Regions from separate parts of the Arthrobacter sp. AG367 genome, predicted to be linked through region 2. Evidence: predicted binding sites of a transcription regulator. Region 2 holds the regulator's gene; the other holds the start of a gene.
The links. Region 2 encodes HrcA, which represses chaperone genes, less so after heat shock. Its sites were predicted from a motif close to TTNGCACTCGNNNNNNNCGAGTGCNAA; they were not measured.

Region 1: a site for HrcA is predicted at 3,164-3,190, ahead of FB478_RS09240 (Hsp20/alpha crystallin family protein). Genes of this name have one in related genera too.

What each region holds. Positions count from the first base shown of each region.
Region 1 is NZ_VIVE01000002.1:463,741-470,759, forward strand. Features, by position in the region: gene FB478_RS09225 (S8 family serine peptidase) at 12-1,859, shown strand; gene FB478_RS09230 (phosphatase PAP2 family protein) at 1,956-2,753, shown strand; gene FB478_RS09235 (MerR family transcriptional regulator) at 2,815-3,132, opposite strand; gene FB478_RS09240 (Hsp20/alpha crystallin family protein) at 3,277-3,702, shown strand; gene FB478_RS09245 (J domain-containing protein) at 3,767-4,144, shown strand; gene FB478_RS09250 (hypothetical protein) at 4,186-4,563, shown strand; gene FB478_RS09255 (glycoside hydrolase family 1 protein) at 4,661-6,208, shown strand; gene FB478_RS09260 (App1 family protein) at 6,230-7,019, opposite strand, start outside.
Region 2 is NZ_VIVE01000001.1:584,509-591,527, forward strand. Features, by position in the region: gene FB478_RS02665 (16S rRNA (uracil(1498)-N(3))-methyltransferase) at 1-204, opposite strand, end outside; gene dnaJ (molecular chaperone DnaJ) at 207-1,334, opposite strand; gene hrcA (heat-inducible transcriptional repressor HrcA) at 1,422-2,435, opposite strand; gene FB478_RS02680 (DUF3097 domain-containing protein) at 2,608-3,459, shown strand; gene FB478_RS02685 (DUF4870 domain-containing protein) at 3,579-3,989, shown strand; gene hemW (radical SAM family heme chaperone HemW) at 4,013-5,242, opposite strand; gene lepA (translation elongation factor 4) at 5,268-7,019, opposite strand, start outside.

The DNA.
Region 1 (7,019 bases), on a different contig from region 2:
GGTATCCCCCCTTGCCCCGCCACCACAAGGACCCCAAAATTCGTACCCGATTCTTCGTGCTGCCGGCCCTCACGGCGCTGCTCTCCGCCGTCGGCCTTTCCACCGTGTCCCTGCCGGCGGCTGCTGCTCCTGCCCCCGCCGCCGCAACCGGCCGTTACATCGTGCAGTACGCCGCCACTGCCGACCTCGCAGCCGAGGTGTCCGGGCTGCGCGGCCAGGGCCTCGCCGTCGGCCGTACCTTCGAGCATGCAGTCCGCGGCGCCGTCGTCACGGCCAACCCCGCGCAGGCGGCAGCCCTTGCCAGGTCCGGGAAGGTGCTGTCCGTGGAGCCCGACGCCCCCGTCAAGGTTTCCGGGACCGAGCAGCCCGCCCCCTGGGGCCTGGACCGCGCAGACCAGCGGACCCTTCCGCTCTCCGGTTCGTACTCGTGGACCGCGGCGGGCGCCGGGGTGACCGCCTACGTGGTGGACACCGGCATCCTGGCATCGCACACCGACTTCGGTGGCCGGGTCGCGGCAGGCTGGACAGCGGTGGCGGACGGCAACGGCACCACCGACTGCAACGGCCACGGCACCCACGTGGCCGGAACCGTGGCCGGAGCCACGTATGGCGTCGCCAAGAGCGCCACGCTGGTGCCCGTGAGGGTGCTCGACTGCAGCGGGTCCGGCTACAACTCGGACGTGGTGGCCGGCCTGGACTGGATCGCCGCCAACCATGCGGCCGGAACCCCCGCCGTGGCAAACCTCAGCCTGGGCGGAGCGGCCAGCAGCACCGTGGACGCCGCCATCCAGGCAGTTCTTGGCGACGGCGTCACCACAGTGGTTGCCGCAGGAAACTCCGCCGTGGATGCCTGCACCGCTTCGCCCGCCCGCGTCCCCGGGGCTGTCACGGTGGCAGCCAGCGACTCCGCCGACAAGCAGGCCTCGTTCTCCAACTTCGGGTCCTGCGTGGACCTGTATGCGCCCGGCGTCGGCATCACCTCCGACTACTACACCTCCACCACCGCCACCGCATCCATGTCCGGAACCTCCATGGCCGCGCCGCACACCGCCGGAGCAGCCGCCGTCCTGCTGTCGCAGAACCCTGCCCTGGCACCGGCCGACGTAGCAGCGGCGCTAATAGCCAATGCCACGTCCGGCGTCATCGCCGGCGCCTCCGCGGGAACCCCGAACCGCCTGCTGTACACCGGCGCAACGGCACCTGCACCTGCGCCTGCCCCTGCACCCGCTGTCACGTCTGTTTCACCGGCCGCCAAGGCCACCGCCGTGGCAGCTGGAACGAACGTCACGGCCACCTTCAGCACCGCTGTTCAGGGCGTGAGCGCCGGGACGTTCGTGCTCAGGAATGCAGCCGGCAACAGCATCGCGGCCACCGTCACGTACAACGCCACCACCCTGGCCGCCACCCTTGACCCGGCAGCAAGCCTTGCCCCCGATGCCAGCTACACCGCAACCCTGACAGGAGGAGCCTCGGCCATCCGCGATGCCGCAGGCACCCCGCTGGCGTCCACCAGCTGGACGTTCACAACTGGCCCCGCGCCCACCGTCACCAGCTACTCGCCGGGCAGCAACGCCCTCCTGGTCCGCAGGAGCAGCAGCATCAGCGCCACCTTCAGCGAGGCGGTCCAGGGCGTTAACACCACCACGTTCACCCTGAAGAACCCGGCCACCGGCGCCGTGGTGGCAGCAACGGCCTACCGCAACGGCACCACCAACCAGTGGATCCTTGACCCCCAGGAGACCCTCGCCGCCAAGACGCGGTACACCGTGACCCTCACGGGCGGGACCAGCGGCATCCGGGACCTGGCCGGCAACCCCCTCGCCAGCCGGAGCTGGCAGTTCACCACCGGCTCTTTCTAGCCGCCTGATGGAGTGAATGGGCCGTGGCCGGGATAATCTTCACCCTAGGCATTCATCACGGCACGCATCTTCCGCGGCGTAGGGACGGGCAGCACATTGGCACAGAAATCAGCAGGTTCCGCAGTCTCTGAACGGAAAGCGGGAAGGTGGCACGCCTTCCACGAGAAGTTCGTGGTGGAGGAACGCTACGTGGACCCTGCCGACCGGCGGGGCCTGTACCGCGCGTCGATCATCCTGGCCGTCGTGGGGCTGGCACTCTTCATTGCCACCCTGGTCAGCGTGGTGCAGGCCGACGGCCTTTCCGTTGCCGACACTCCCGTGCATGACTGGCTGCTGACCACCCGTTCAGCGGCCGTCACTGCCATCATGATCTTCCTGGCGGTGATCTTCGGCCCCATCGCGCTGCCCATCATCGTGCTGGTGGTGATCCTTGTCTGGGGATTCGCAGCCAAGCACGCCTGGCGCCCCATCCTGCTCGCCTCCGCGATGCTGACCGGAGTGATCATCTCGCAGATCATCCTCCACATCGTCCAGCGCTCCCGGCCCCCCGTGGACCAGATGCTGTTCGGCGCGGACCAGACCTTCTCGTTCCCGTCCGGGCACGTCCTGGGGGCCTGCGACTTCCTGCTGGTGGGCGCCTACCTGATTTTCTCCCGGCGCCGGAACCCGCGTGCCGCGGTGTTCGGCTTCCTCGGGGCCGGGATCGGCATCATCCTCGCTATCGCCAGCCGGTTGTACCTTGGCTACCACTGGCCCACGGATGCGTTGGCGTCGTTCGCGCTCTCGCTGCTCATCCTCTCCGGGGTCATCGCGCTTGACACGTGGCGGACGGCCAGGATTCCGGGGGAACCGATCACCGGAGAGCTGTCAAGGGCCGAATCCACCGGAGAGTAGGAACTTACCGGGAGCAGTCCGGGAACCGGATCCCGCTTCCTGGGCACTTCCCGGCCCCCTCTTATTGCGGCCGCGATTTTGCCCGCTTGAGTGCCCGGTGCAGCTTCACGTTGGCTGCCTCCAGCTCCAGTACCTTCGCAACGCCCGCCAGGTTCAACCCCTCCTGCAGGAGTTCGCCGATCCGCAGCAGTACGGCAATATCGTCGTCGCTGTACTGCCGCGTGCCGCCCGCCGTCCGCGAGGGCGTCAACAGTCCCTTGGTTTCGTACAGCCTGATGTTCTGCTGTCCGGTTCCCGTGAGCTCCGCCGCCACCGAGATGGCGTACAGGGCCCGTGAACCGGGGGAGCGGCCAGCCCGACCTGCTTCAGGATCCGCCATTCTTTCTCCCAAAAATCGCTTCCGCTGGTACCTTGCTTCAGTTTTGCACGAGTGCTATAAAAAATCTATATCCACCACCATAGATTAAAGGAGGTGGTGGGTAGCTGCAGATCCAGCACCTGGAAGCTAAAGGAGTGGGAAATGATGTTGATGCGTACGGACCCGTTCCGTGAGCTGGACCGGCTCACGCAGCAGGTCTTTGGAACCTCCGCCCGCCCGGCAGCCATGCCCATGGACGCGTGGCAGGAAGACGGGGAATTCGTGGTGGCGTTCGACCTTCCCGGTGTGAACGTGGATTCCCTGGACCTGAACGTTGAGCGGAACGTCCTGACCGTCCGGGCGGAGCGCAAGGACCCCACGCAGCCCAACGTGGAGCTCGTGGCCTCTGAGCGTCCCCGGGGCGTGTTCAGCCGCCAGTTGATCCTGGGTGACACCCTGGACACTGGGCACATCAAGGCCAGCTATGACCAGGGTGTCCTGACCCTGCGGATTCCGGTTGCCGAGCAGGCCAAGCCGCGCAAGATCGAGATCCAGACCCAGCAGGGCGAGAAGCACCAGATCGGCAGCTAGGACCATGCTTTCGTGCCGGCGCCCCTGACCCTCCGGGCGGGGCGCCGGCGAAACAGGAGGCAGGATGACTGATCTCCCCGACTACTACGCCATCCTGGGCGTAGGCCGGGACGCCGGCCGCCAGGAAATCTCGCATGCCTACCGCGCCCTCATGCGCACCCACCATCCGGATATGGACGGCGGGCGGGCTTACGAAGGCATGGAGACCATGGGGGATACGACGGCGGAGAAGGGCAACACTGCACAGGGGGAGGAACTTCTCCGGATCATGCAGGCGTTTAACGTGCTGCGTGACCCCGGGCGCCGCGCCGACTACGACAGGAAGCTGGCGGCAGCTGCGCCCACCATCATTCCGGTCCGGAAAGTCCGCAGCCGTGGCGGGCAGTCCGGACCTCCCATCCGCGTCACCCCGGTGCGGTGGGAAAGCGGGCCCTGGTCCTGATCCAGGCCCTGGGCCATTGATCCAAGGAGGCGGAAAACTGCATGGGCGACTGGCGGCGCTACGATTCACACCTCATTCCTGCATTCTTCGAACGCTTTGAGCAGCGGTGGGGCGAGGGAACCGCGCCCTTCCTGGACCCGGAGGCGCACGAACAGCCTCTGCCGCGGGCACAGTGGATCAACCCCACCACGGGTGCCGCGCTGGCGGTGGTTCCGGTATGGACCGCCGATGAGAGGCAGCAGCGTTCCTTCGGCGTGTTCTACCTCCCGCCGGGCGGGGACATCTGGGTCCTGCGGCCCGGGTACACCGGCTACCTGGAGCCGTCCGACGACGACACGGAACACCTGGTGACGCTCCGGAATGATGCCTTCCGCAAGGCAGTGGCGCACGCCAAGGAGTTCCTGTTCGGCACCCAGTAGTTGCCGGCGCAGGGAGCGGAGTTGCTGCTCGTCAGCCGACCTCCGCTGTGACATTCTGGGACGTACCCTAACTACCGTGACCAAAGGCTGGACCCCAATGCACATCACCGCCAAGGACCTCGCAGCGCTCATCCCCCCGGGGTTCACGCTTGGCGTCGCAACCGCAGCATTCCAGATCGAAGGGGCGCTGGACGAGGATGGACGGGGACCGGCGGGCTGGGACAGGTTCGCTGCCCGGCCCGGTGCCATCGTTGAGGACCACAGCCCGGTGGTGGCCACGGACCACTACCACCGGATGCCGCAGGACGTGGCCCTCCTGAAGCAGCTCGGCGTTGACTCCTACCGGTTCTCCTTCTCCTGGCCGCGCATCCAGCCGGGCGGCACCGGCCCGGCCAACCGCGCAGGCATGGCGTTCTATGACCGGCTCCTGGACGAGCTCCTGGCCAACGGAATCTCGCCCATGGCCACCATCTACCATTGGGATACGCCCCTGGAACTGGATGAGGCCGGCGGCTGGATGAACCGGGACACCGCCTACCGGCTGGGGGAGTACGCGGCGCTCGTGGCCGATGCCTTCGGTGACAGGGTGGCCCGGTGGGTCACCATCAACGAGCCGGCAACGGTGAGCGCCAACGGCTACTCCCTGGGGCTGCACTCCCCAGGCAAGGAGCTGGCCCTGGGTGCCTTCCCCACGGTCCACCACCAGCTGCTGGGCCACGGGCTCGCCGTCCAGGCCCTTCGCGCGGCGCGGGTGCCCGGCGAAATCGGCATGACCAACGTCTACTCACCCATGGTGCCCAACTCCATCAACCCGCTGGACAAGATCAGCGCGGGACTTATGGACCTGGGGCAGAACCGGCTCTACGCGGACCCTGTCCTGACGGGCAAGTACCCGGACCTCATCCGCGCGGCCAAGTTCTTCAGCTCCTTCGAACATCCCGAAGAGGACATGGAGATCATTTCCCAGCCCCTCGATTTCTACGGGCTCAACTACTACATGCCCACCAAGGTGGCCGTTGGGCCGGGCAACGGCGCCGTGCCGGCCAGCATGGCCGAGGCCATGGGCAGCGACCTCAGCGCGGCCGGAAACGGCGCTACGCCCTTCCACGTGGAGACGTGGCCGGAAGCGGACGTCACCGCATACGGCTGGCCGGTCAAGCCGGAGTACATGGCCGTGGCCCTGAAGGAGATGGCCGAGCGGTACCCCAACCTGCCGCCCGTGATCATCACCGAGGGCGGAGCCAGCTTCGAGGACATCATTGTCCGGGACAAGTCCACCAACACCAGGTTCATCCCGGACGAGCGGCGGCTGAAGTACATTTCAGACCACCTTGAAACCGCGCTCCGGGCCACGGCGCCCGGTGGGGTGGCCGAATCCGTGGACCTGCGCGGCTACTACGTGTGGTCCTTCCTGGACAACTTCGAGTGGTCCGCCGGCTACAACCAGCCGTTCGGCCTCCTGCACGTGGACTTCGAAACGCTCGACCGCACACCCAAGGCGTCCTACTTCTGGTTCCAGGAGCTCATCGAGGAACGCGACCTGGCTGCCGCGGCCGGGGCGGCCATCGCGCAGGCAGCGGTTCCGGAGCTGTTGGACAGTGAATTGCCCGACGACGGCGCACCCCTGGGTGCCAACGCGCAGTAAGGCTGCGCAGCCGGGAGCCGTTCAGCCCCGGAGCAGGTCCAGCATGGCCAGCTGCTTGGCGATGCCGGCGCCGTCGGGCGAGTAGATCCACGGCACGCGGGAGGTGGTGTGGTCGCCGTCCTCGGAGTGGCCGCCGGCGAACACGGATTCGCTGACGGACAGCTGCCGGATGGCGATTGCTGCAACCTTGTCCGGGTTTTCGGCGGCAAAGGCGGAGTAGATGGCCTCGTCATGCTGTCCGTTGTCGCCGATCAGGAGCCACCGCATGTCCGGGAATTCCTGGGCCAGCCGCTCCAGGTTGCGGTGCTTGTGGTCCTGGCCGCTGCGGAACCAGCGGTCCTGGGTGAGTCCCCAGTCCGTGAGCAGCAGCGCGCCCTTGGGGTACATGTTGCGGGTCAGGAACCGTGCCAGGGTGGGGGCCGCGTTCCAGGGGCCGGTGGACAGGTAAATGACCGGGGCTTCAGGGTGCTCGATGGTCAGCCGGTCCAGCAGCACGGCCATCCCCGGAGTGGCCATGCGCGCCCGTTCGCTGAGCACGAAGGTGTTCCACAGGGCCAGGAAGGGCCGGGGCAGGGCGGTCACCATGACGGTGTCGTCGATGTCCGAGACGATGCCGAACTGCACGCCCGGAGCGATCACCTGGATCAGTGCCTCCGCCGGCTCGGTTCCCTCGGCCCGCAGCACGGCAGTGTGCCAGCCGGGGGACAGCTGCACGTCCACCTCGGTGTCGATCAGCCCGCCCCGGTCCGCCGTGACGTGGGTGACCACATCACCGATGGTGATTTCGACGTCGGAAAACTGCAACGGCACC
Region 2 (7,019 bases):
CACCTCGAGTGCGGAGGGAGCGGCGGACACCACCTTCCCGGTCATCCGGGTGCCGGCGCCGTCGACGATGTCCACCGCTTCGCCGGGAGACAGCCGTTTGACGGTGACGGCATGCCGCGCCTCCGCCCCGTCGAGGACAAAGAGTTGGCCGGCCGCCATCCCGGCCAGCGAACCGGGGGGCGTGAAGAAGACGGGGTTGCTCACCGCTACAGGTTACCGAGCCGGTCCCGGAGCTTGGCGAACATGCCGCCGCTGGCAGCGAGCTTGCCCTCGGTGATCTGTTCACCACGGAGCTTGGCCAGTTGGCGCAGGAGGTCCTCCTGCGCGGGGTCGAGCTTGGCCGGGGTGTCCACCTGGAGGTGGACCTTCAGGTCGCCGCGGCCGTAGCCCCTCAGGTGGGTGACGCCGAGGCCGCGCAGGGTGATGATCTCCCCCGACTGGGTACCGGGCTTGACGTCGATCTCCTGCGTGCCGTCGAAGGTTTCCAGGCTGACATCCGTGCCCAGGGCGGCTGCCGTCATGGGGATGTGCAGGGTGGCGTGCAGGTCGTCGCCCTCCCGCACGTAGGTGGCGTCATTGTTGACGCGGATCTCCACGTACAGGTCGCCGGCCGGACCGCCCGCGGGGCCGGCCTCGCCCTGGCCGGAGAGCTGGATCCGGGTTCCGGTGGCCACACCGGCAGGGACCTTGATGGTCAGCGACCGGCGGCTGCGGATACGGCCCTGGCCGCTGCACTCGTTGCAGGGATCCTTGATGACGGTGCCGAAACCTTCGCAGGTGCCGCAGGGGGCGGCCGTCATGACCTGGCCGAGGATGGAGCGGACGGCCCGCTGGACCTGTCCGCTGCCGCCGCAGATGTCGCAGCGTTCCGGATGGGTGCCGGGGCGGCAACAGGATCCGTCACAGGTGGGGCAGACCACGGCGGTGTCCACTTCGAGTTTCTTGTTCACGCCGAACACGGCGTCGCGGAGGTCGATCCGTACGCTGATCAGGGCATCCTGGCCGCGGCGGACACGGGAAGCCGGACCGGACGTGCCGCCGGCGCCGAAGAAGGTGTCGAAAATATCCTGGAACGCGAAGCCCTGGCCCGCGTAGCCTGCGCCGCCGAAACCGTTGTCGGTGCCGTTCTCATTGCCGGTGGTGTCGTAGATCCGGCGCTTCTGGGGGTCCGAAAGCACCTCGTAGGCGTGAGTTACTGCCTTGAACCGTTCCGATGCGTCCGCACCGGGGTTTACGTCCGGGTGAAGGGTGCGGGCCAGCTTGCGGTAGGCCTTTTTGATTTCTTCACCCGTCGCTTCGGGTGAGACTCCAAGGACGTCATAGTGGCTGCTCAAAGTTCGTATCTCTTCCTTGTTGTACTGCGTTCAGTTGGGCGGCCCGGCTCTTGCTTTCCGGCCGAAGCGCGCTCCGGCGGCCAAGAGTCAGGGCCCCAAAATCCTGGAAAGGTAGCGCGCCACTGCCCTGACGGCGGCCATGGTGGTGGGGTAATCCATCCGGGTGGGCCCGAGGATGCCTACTTTCGCCGAGCTGTCCGGACCGTAGGCAGTGGCCACCACGGAGGCCTCGGCAAGGCCGTCGTACGGGTTCTCCCGTCCGATGCTGACAGCGACGCCGCGGTGGTCCTGGGCCATTTCGCTCAACAGCCGCAGCATCACCACCTGTTCCTCCAGCGCCTCGAGCACCGGGCCGATGCTGAGGGGGAAGTCGACGTTGGACCTGGCCAGATTGGCGGTGCCGGCCATGACCATCCGGTCCTCCCGGCTGTTTTGCGCCAGGCCCTCCAGTCCGAGCGCCAATGCGTGTGCCGCCTGCCGCTGCGGGTGCGGGGTGGCGGCGACGACGGCGGGCAGCGCCTGGGCCAGTTGGCGCAGCGGTGTTCCGCCCAGTGCACCGAGGAACCGGGTGCGCAGTTCGGCCAGTGCGTCGTCGCCAAGGTCCTGCCCGACGTCGATCACCCGCTGCTCCACCTTGCCGCTGTTGGCGATCAGGACGACGAGGACCTTGCGCGGGGCGAGCAGGACGAATTCGATGTGCCGGACCAGTGCCCTGCTCAGGTGCGGATACTGCACCACGGCAACCTGGTTGGTCAGCTGCGACAGCAGCCGGACGGTCCTCTCCAGCACGTCGTCGAGGTCGTCCGCGCCTTCGAGCAGGGACTGGATGGCGCGGCGTTCGGCGGCCGAGAGCGGCTTGACAGCCGAGATTTGGTCCACAAAGAGCCGGTAGCCCTTGTCCGTGGGAATCCGGCCGGCACTGGTGTGCGGGGCGGTGATCAGCCCCTCGTCCTCCAGTGCGGCCATGTCATTGCGGATGGTGGCGCTGGAAACACCAAGATGATGCCGCTCCACCAGGGCCTTGGACCCAACCGGCTCGCGGGAGTGGACGTAGTCCTCCACGATGGCCCGCAGTACTTCCAGCTTGCGTGGCTCGCTCACTCTCCACCTCCATCCATGGTTCGGGGCGCATGCCCCTCCCGATGCAAACCCAGGGTTAGCACTCGACATGCCTAAGTGCTAACAGTCTATTATGCCTCGGCCCGTTGTTAGCATTGGTACCGCTCCGGGCGAAATTGCGGAGTTGAACACTAGCGCTAGGCGGATCAAATCCATGGATTACCGGAACTGGGGCCCACGCGGCATATCCGCTCCCGCACGGACGGAACTGCCTGAGGTCCCCGTGGAGCGCGGCATGGTGCTCGAGGAAGTGCAGTCGGGCTGGGTGGGTGCCGTGACCCGGGTGGAGAAATCCGGCGGCATGCATGTGGTGGCGCTGGAGGACCGCAGGGGAAAATCGCGTTCCTTCCGCCTTGGGTTCGGCTTCCTCCTGGAGGGCCGGCCGATCCGGCTGATGCCACCCGCCCCCCGGCCGGCCGCTGCCGGTCCCGCGGCGGGCAGGACGGCCTCGGGGTCCGTTCGGGTCGCCGGACAACGCGCCCAGGTGGCCAAGGCCAGCCGGATCTGGGTGGAAGGCAAGCACGACGCCGAACTGGTGGAAAAGGTCTGGGGAGACGACCTCCGGGTGGAGGGCATCGTCGTCGAGCCCCTGCACGGCATTGACGACCTTGCCGCAGCCGTCGCGGACTTCAGGCCGGGGCCTGGCCGCCGTCTTGGCGTCCTGGTGGACCACCTGGTTCCTGACTCCAAGGAGTCCCGCATCGCGGATGCCGTCATGGCCTCCCCGGGCGCCGCAGGCAACGTCCTGATCGTCGGTCACCCCTACGTGGACGTCTGGCAGGCGATCCGGCCCGCTGTCCTTGGCATCGACAAATGGCCGGCCGTGCCCCGCGGGCAGGACTGGAAGACGGGGATCCTGAAAGCCTTCGGCTGGCCCCACGCCACCAAGGAAGATGTCGGCCTGGGATGGCAGAAGCTGCTGGGCGCCGTGCGCACGTACGCGGACCTCGAAGCGTCGCTGCTGGGCAGGGTCGAGGAAGTCATCGATTTCCTGACCGTGCCGTGAAGGGCGGACGGCGTCCCGGGAACCAGTATTCTTGGTAGTGCGGTTCCTTGTTTCCTGAGGCACTGCGCACCGCGCCGGAATTGTAGTCAGCACCACTTGCACCTTCGAAGGAACAGACTGTGGCAGAAAACGCACGTGATCACAGGGACGGCCAGGGCCGTTCCGAGTACCATGGCGTCCCCGCCAACGCCCTGCCGCTTACGGCCAGCGAAGACCGCCAGTGGGCGACGCTGGCGCACTTCGGCGGGATCCTGGGGTGCGTCCCCTCGCTGCTGATCTACTTGATCTTCCGTGACCGCGGGCCATTTACCGCCCAGGAATCCAAGGAAGCGCTGAACTTCAGCCTGCCGCCCACCATCGCCGCGGTGCTGGCCAACATCCTGGTGTTCGTCCCCTACGTCGGGAACATCTTCGCGGTCATTGCCACGCTGATCTGGGTGGCGCTCACGTGCTTCTCCGTCGCGGCAGGGATCCACGTCAACCGGGGCCAGCCGCACCGCTACCAGTACAACCTGCGCTGGATCAAGTAAGGGCAACTGCCCGCGGGCCGGCTCTAGTCCGGCAGGATGCGGCGGACTACTGCGTCTGCCAAGAGCCTGCCCTTGAGGGTCAGGACCAGGCGTCCGCGGAATGCGGCAGCAGGATCAACCAGGCCGGCTGCGATCAGTCCGGCCACCTCGTGGCGTCCCCCGGCACTCAGCGTTGAGACATCCAGTCCCGACTGGAGGCGGGCCTCCAGCATGACCCGCTCCAGGTTCCTTGTTTCCGCGTCCAGGGTTTCCCTGCCGGCGGCGGGCGAAAGCCCCTGCGACAGCCGGTTCGCGTAAGCGGACGGGTGCTTAACGTTCCACCAGCGGACCCCGCCCATGTGTGAGTGCGCGCCCGGGCCGATGCCCCACCAGTCGTCACCCCGCCAGTATGCGAGGTTGTGGCGGCAGGCCTGCTCCGGAGTCCGCGCCCAGTTGCTGACCTCGTACCAGCCAAGTCCGGCTTCGGTGATCAGCTGGTCGGCGAGCTCGTACTTGTCGGCGTGGTCGTCGTCGTCGATTCCCGGGACTTCGCCGCGGCGCATCTGCGCGGCCAGCTTGGTGCCCTCCTCAACGATCAGCGCGTAGGCGCTGATGTGGTCCGGCCCGTAGGAAAGCGCCGTTTCGAGGGAGTGCCGCCAGTCGGCCAGCGACTCCCCCGGCGTCCCGTAAATCAGGTCCAGGCTGACAGCCAGTCCTGCCTCGCGCGCCCACTGCACCACCTGCGGCACCCGGCTGGGCGTATGGGTCCGGTCCAGCACCTTGAGCACGTGCGGAACCGCGGACTGCATCCCAAAGGACACCCTGGTGAACCCGGCGTCCTTGAGGACGGCAAGGGACTCCGGCGTGACGGAATCGGGGTTGGCTTCGGTGGTGACCTCGGCGCCGTCGTCAATGCCCCATTGGTCGATGGCGGCCCGGAGGATCAGGGCGAGGTCATCGGCCGGCAGCAGCGTGGGCGTGCCGCCGCCAAAGAAGACGGTGCTGAGCTTCCGGTCCGGCAGCCCTGAACGTGACAGCACAGCAGCCGCCAGCGACACCTCGGACACGGCGGTCTGGGCGTATGCGTCCTGGGACGCTCCGCCGCCAAGTTCCGTGGCGGTGTAGGTGTTGAAGTCGCAGTAGCCGCAGCGCACAGCGCAGAACGGGATGTGGACGTACAACCCGAAAGCCCGGGCCACCGCACCGTCCGCTGCCTGGGCAGGCAGCAGACCGTCCGACGGCGCCGGGTCGCCGAGGGGAAGAACGCTGGGCATCAGCGGGTCCCCCGCTGTGCGGTGGTCACTTCTTCTTGGCCTTGTCCTTCGATTCGTCGGTGGTCAGGGCGGCGATGAACGCTTCCTGCGGCACCTCCACTGTGCCCACCATCTTCATGCGCTTCTTGCCTTCTTTTTGCTTCTCCAGCAGCTTGCGCTTCCGCGAGATGTCACCGCCGTAGCACTTGGCCAGCACGTCCTTGCGGATGGCGCGGATGCTTTCGCGGGCGATGATCCTGGAACCGATCGCGGCCTGGATGGGCACTTCGAACTGCTGGCGGGGAATCAGTTCGCGCAGCTTGCCGGTCATCATCACGCCGTAGGCGTACGCCTTGTCCCGGTGCGTGATGGCGCTGAACGCGTCCACCTGTTCGCCCTGGAGCATGATGTCCACCTTCACCAGGTCGGCGGCCTGCTCGCCGTCGGCCTTCCAGTCCAGCGAGCCGTAGCCCCGGGTCTTGGATTTCAGGATGTCGAAGAAGTCGAAGACGATTTCCGCCAACGGCAGGCGGTAGCGGATTTCCACCCGGTCCTCGGAAAGGTAGTCCATGCCGCCCATGACGCCGCGGCGGGACTGGCACAGTTCCATGATGGCGCCGACAAATTCGTTGGGGGCCAGGATGGTGGCGGAGACCATGGGCTCGCGTACCTCGGCGATCTTCCCGGTGGGGTACTCGCTGGGGTTGGTCACCCGGACCACCTTCTTGTCCTCCAGGGTCACCTCGTATTCCACGTTCGGTGCGGTGGAGATGAGGTCGAGGTTGTATTCGCGCTCCAGGCGTTCGCGGGTGATCTCGAGGTGCAGGAGACCCAGGAAGCCCACGCGGAACCCGAAGCCGAGGGCAGCCGAGGTTTCCGGTTCGTAAACCAGCGCGGCGTCGTTGAGCATGAGCTTTTCGAGGGCGTCGCGGAGTACCGGATAGTCGGCGCCGTCCAGCGGATACAGGCCGGAGAACACCATGGGCTTGGCATCGGCGTAGCCGGGGAGGGACTCCGCCGCCGGCTTGGCCAGGTTGGTGACGGTATCGCCCACCTTCGACTGCCGGACGTCCTTCACGCCTGTGATCAGGTAGCCCACTTCACCGACGCCGAGCCCCTTGGACGGTGTGGGTTCCGGGGAGCTGACACCGATTTCCAGAAGCTCGTGCGAGGCCCTGGTGGACATCATCTGGATGCGCTCACGCGGATGGAGCATGCCATCCATCACACGCACGTAGGTGACCACGCCGCGGTAGGTGTCGTAGACCGAGTCGAAGATCATGGCACGGGCCGGGGCATCGGGGTTGCCCTTCGGCGCCGGCAGGTCGCGGACGATCTTGTCCAGGAGGGCCTCGACGCCGACGCCGGTCTTGCCGGATACGCGCAGGACGTCCTCGGGATCGCCGCCGATGAGGCTGGCCAGCTCGGCGGCGTACTTTTCAGGCTGCGCCGCCGGAAGGTCGATCTTGTTCAGCACCGGGATGATGGTGAGGTTGTTCTCCATGGCCAGGTACAGGTTGGCCAGCGTCTGGGCCTCAATGCCCTGCGCCGCGTCCACCAGCAGGATGGCGCCTTCGCAGGCCGCGAGTGACCGGGATACCTCGTAGGTGAAGTCCACGTGGCCGGGCGTGTCGATCATGTTCAGCGCGTAGCTGACGCCGTCCACCTCCCAGGGCATGCGGACGGCCTGGGACTTGATGGTGATGCCACGTTCCCGCTCGATGTCCATCCGGTCCAGGTACTGGGCCTTCATGTCACGCGCCTGGACCACACCGGTGGACTGCAGCATGCGGTCAGC